Regions from separate parts of the Paenibacillus sp. Cedars genome, predicted to be linked through region 1. Evidence: riboswitches for the same ligand, from Rfam matches in the RefSeq annotation. Region 1 holds a riboswitch; the other holds the start of a gene.
The links. Region 1 has a riboswitch for thiamine pyrophosphate ahead of B9D94_RS04255 (ECF transporter S component). Riboswitches for the same ligand answer to the same signal wherever they lie in the genome.
Positions count from the first base shown of each region.

Region 1 (2,197 bases):
AAGCACAACGGTAGAGCCGAATTCAAAATACGCGAGTTCATCGCCGATCTGCCATTTCTTAACGCTCTCATCGGCGTAACGGATGCTGCTCACGTTCATTGCGCCCACCTTCACGACGGCAACTTCTCCGAATTCATGGGCAATGTAGGTAATGAGACGCTCATTGCGGCTCAGCACAGTTCGGATATGGGTCATCGCAAAGTCATTCACGGGGTAAACCTTCCCCTTCAGATGCTCGCTTTCCGCCTGAACACCGGTTACGGGTGAATGGATGCGGTGATAATCTGTTGGGCTTAAATACAATACGAATGCATAACCGTTTATATAGTTTTCCATTCTCGGGGATTTCGCGAGCAGCTCGCTCAGGGTGTAATCCTGTCCCTTGACACTCAGAATGGTGCCGGCATGAATGGCGCACATTGCTGAAATAGTGGCATCGACAGGGCTTACCATGGCATCGACGGTGTCATCGATGGCACGCAGGCCTATTTTTAACCGGCGGGAAAAGAACTCGTTCAATGAGCGGTATTCGTGGATCTCTTTCTCCGCTTCATGAGCCGGAATTTGATAGATTCGTATAAATGCAGGTATTAGATGACGGCTCAGCCGGCTGTGGGAACAATGCCCCATCATTCGGGACAACCATTTTCGGGAGGAGAGCTCAGTCATCAGACGCAGCAATTGTTTAGCCATGTCATTCTCCTTTGTGCATAGGTGTAAGCAATATAACGATGGTGGAAAAGCCAATCACTCTGATATTGACATAGAATGAGATGGAAATCAATAAATAGCCATATTTGAAAAAAGGTTCTTGCAAATTCTGGAGCGGACCTGTATTTTAAAATTAACATAAAACCGAATAGGGAATACGGGGGCTTGAGTGAATCAGGCTGAGATTGCAGCTATTATCCGCTGTTGACCGTTAATCTGAACTGGGTAATGCCAGCGTAGAGAATATCCGACCCTGCCTACATAGGGCCTATTTTTCCGTCTGCGCGTTTTTCCAGACGGTTTTTTGTTGTGTTTACACAAAAATAGCGGTGGAGAGGGGTACAGGTTGTTATGGGAACATCAATGCAAGAGAAGTTGGGGGTTCAGCCCAGAAGAGGGCTGCGGTTAAGCGATATTTTGGTGACGGTGCTGGTATCGCTTGTGTTTGGCGTGATTTATCACTTCTGGGGGTCGGTCTATAATCTTTTTAAACCGTTGTTTTTTGAAGCGGATGAGCTGCTCTACGGCATGTGGTTTGCGGCAGCTACGCTGGCTTATTTGTTAATTCGCAAGCCGGGCGTGGCCATCATCGCGGAAGTGGCTGCGGCCCACGTGGAGGTGCTGTTTGGCAGCGGCTGGGGATTGACTCTATTGTTATATGGCTTGATTCAAGGACTGGGGGCAGAGTTGGTATTCGCGGCGTTCCGCTATCGGAGTACCTCAGCGTGGACCTTGGTGATTGCCGGGGCCGGAGCGGCCATCGGTTCGATGATGATGGACTTTTATTACAGCTATACGGATGATCTGCAGACATGGATGTTCCTGGCCAAATACGGTATGCGGGTAATCAGCGGTGCAGTTATTGCAGGTCTGTTAATGCTGCTCTTGGCCAAGGCGCTGGATCGCACAGGCGTAACGTCTCTGCTGCGTCCCGCGTCGAAGAAGGATTACGAAGCGCTGGATGATGCGCGCCATGTCTAATGCCACGGTAAGCCTATTTCCGGCTCAGTCCGCTGAGGTTCAACAGGAGCAGGCTGTGCAGGTGGAGGGACTGCGCTTGAAGTATCCCGGGGAAGAGAGGCTGATGTTCAAAGATCTCTCGTTCTCGGCAGCCCGCGGGGAAAAGGTGCTGCTGCTTGGTCCGAGCGGATGCGGCAAATCCACGCTGCTCCAGGTGCTTAGCGGAATGATTCCCCGCGCTACGGAAGTGCCGATGAAGTGTGAGGCACAGATTGTCCCGCGCTCCTGGGGATACGTATTTCAAGACCCGGATACGCAGTTTTGTATGCCGTATGTGGATGAGGAGCTGGCCTTTGTACTGGAGAATCTGAGTATTCCCCGAGACGAGATGAAGGAACGGATGCAAGCGGCGCTGCATGAGGTAGGGCTGAATTTGGAGGAGCTTCATCTGCCGATCGGCCATCTGTCGCAAGGGATGAAGCAGAGGCTGGCGCTGGCTTCCGCCCTGCTGCTGGAGCCGGAGGTG
Region 1 is NZ_CP020866.1:567,829-570,025, forward strand. It holds gene asd (archaetidylserine decarboxylase) at 1-693, opposite strand, end outside; TPP riboswitch at 859-971, shown strand; gene B9D94_RS04255 (ECF transporter S component) at 1,063-1,692, shown strand; gene B9D94_RS04260 (ABC transporter ATP-binding protein) at 1,685-2,197, shown strand, end outside.

Region 2 (2,197 bases), 1.1 Mb from region 1:
CTTATTCCACAAGGAAGACAAACGTTCGCGGCTGGATTTTGGAAATGTGCGAGAAATCACCTTCTCTGCGCCCAGGAATCGAATTTCCTCCAGCTCCTGCTTTAGTTGTTCGGCCATTTCCTGTTCTTCGCTACGCATCGCTCTCCCCCTTCTCGACAACAATCTGCCGGAGTTTATGCCGCCCTCTCATTAAACGTGCCTTAACCGTGTTTATATTCAGCTGCAATTGCGCTGCAATTTCTTGAACACCCAACTCATTATAATAATAGAGCGTAATCACTTCTCGGTATGTATAGGGCAGCTGCTGCACTGATTTGATCATTTCAGCCTCACGCCAATGGACGCCCAGCATTTCATCCACGGCAGGTACACTTTCGTTTACATGCTGGTCCATCCTCGGCATGGGAAAAATATGACGCCAATCCCATTTTCGCTGCCGCATCCGGCATCGATTCACTGCAATTCGGGTCAACCAGCTACGAAGTTTGTCGCCGTCACGAAGCTGAGCGATATTCTCGAACGCCTGGATAAAGGTATCTTGAACGGCCTCTTCAGCCGCTTGACGGTCACGCAGCAGCAATACCGCCGTGCGAAGCAGATAATCTCCATACTGTTCCATCAATTCCCGGAGAGCCGCCTCTTCTTTTTGTTTTAAGCGCTGTATGACATCCAGGCCATCTCCCCCTCTCTATAACTACGATGCGTCTGGTCTTTCATCGGTTGCATCAATTTGGATCAATGTCGAAAAAAAAATCGAATGATTGAAAATCTTCCGGCAAAACGATACAATAACACAAGCAAGAAACCTTTGTCTTCCTGAACTGGCAATAGTTCCGGGACCAACTGCATATCATGTTGGCTGTACTAGGGGTGCCATGTGCTGAGAGACGGCGTGCTGCCGTTAACCCTTATCACCCGATCTAGGTCATACTAGCGTGGGGAAGTGTAGCATTTATGTTTATACTTTTTCACGTAGGCATAACTGCACTTTCTTCACGGGGTGCGGTTTTTTTGCGTGGATTTATATCATAGGGGAGGATAACAACAATGAGTGAGCTAACATGTGGAACCAGTCGCATCGTCGGATGCCGATTCTCGGTGTTTCCGATGACTGACCGATTTGTGGAAGTCATTATGGACGCGCTGAAATCCGTCAACACGGGGAAAGTATGGATTCAGACGGATGATGTGAGCACCTGTATTCGTGGACGGGCGGAGCATGTATTTGATGTAACGAGGGCGATTTTTGCTTATGCGGCAGCAAGCGGTGTGCACACCATCTTTAACGGAACTTATTCTATTGGCTGCCCTGGTGATACGGAAGCCGATGTATATATGTCAGAGGATTCGGAGCGTTTGAATCGCGAGATTGGGAAGAATGCCGATATAGATACAGCCTGCCAATTTGCCCTTTATCCACTGGGTACAGACCATTACATGGATGTTATCTATAAAGAGGTGCATCGGGCTAAGGAAAAAGGAACGTTCGCCGGAAGCGTTCACTATGCCAGCCGGTTGGACGGCTCCATCTCCAAGGTGTTTGAATCCCTCGAAGATGCGTTTTTGCATGCGATCCAATCGGACAGCAGTCACCTTGTCATGACCGCAGTCGTGTCTGCACACAGTCCATCAGCCAAGCCAAGACCGTGATCACTTCTATATAACAGGCAAAAGCCCGGCGCATGCCGGGCTTTTGCGATTTGCTCCAAGAGCTTGACGAATTAAACCCAAGCACTCGAGATAATTACGAGCAGGATGAAGAGAACCAAAATAATACCTACTGAATTACCCCATCCACCACCATATACTCCGCTCATGAAGATCCCTCCTGGATTTAAAGAATGACGTGACCGAATCACATGATTATTGTATTGGTCGTGGAAGGCGAACGTCACGGCTAATGTACCTCTCTTATTGCTCACCAGTTAAAATCTATTCCTCATAACCCACAAGAAGCATGCCCCCGAACGGGTTCAGCATTTGCTCTGTGAATGCCAGAAGCAGGGAGGGATCATCCTGTCGATACATCGCTGAAAGCGAAACCTCCAATTGATCTCCCAAGGTCGTGCTGAAACGGTGGAACAGCCGAAACAGCATCTTGCCTTCCCCTGTCCATTCCCCATTCACTCTAAGTACAAATTCGCAAAGTACCGTCATGATCTTTTGCACCGTAAACCATTTCTCGCCATCCCGCTTA
Region 2 is NZ_CP020866.1:1,623,920-1,626,116, reverse strand. It holds gene B9D94_RS09215 (hypothetical protein) at 1-138, opposite strand, end outside; gene B9D94_RS09210 (sigma-70 family RNA polymerase sigma factor) at 131-619, opposite strand; TPP riboswitch at 857-959, shown strand; gene B9D94_RS09205 (YkoF family thiamine/hydroxymethylpyrimidine-binding protein) at 1,048-1,650, shown strand; gene B9D94_RS09200 (YjcZ family sporulation protein) at 1,722-1,817, opposite strand; gene B9D94_RS09195 (nucleotidyltransferase domain-containing protein) at 1,933-2,197, opposite strand, start outside.
Region 2: it holds a riboswitch for thiamine pyrophosphate, as region 1 does, so the genes downstream of both, B9D94_RS09205 (YkoF family thiamine/hydroxymethylpyrimidine-binding protein) here and B9D94_RS04255 (ECF transporter S component) in region 1, are expected to answer to the same signal.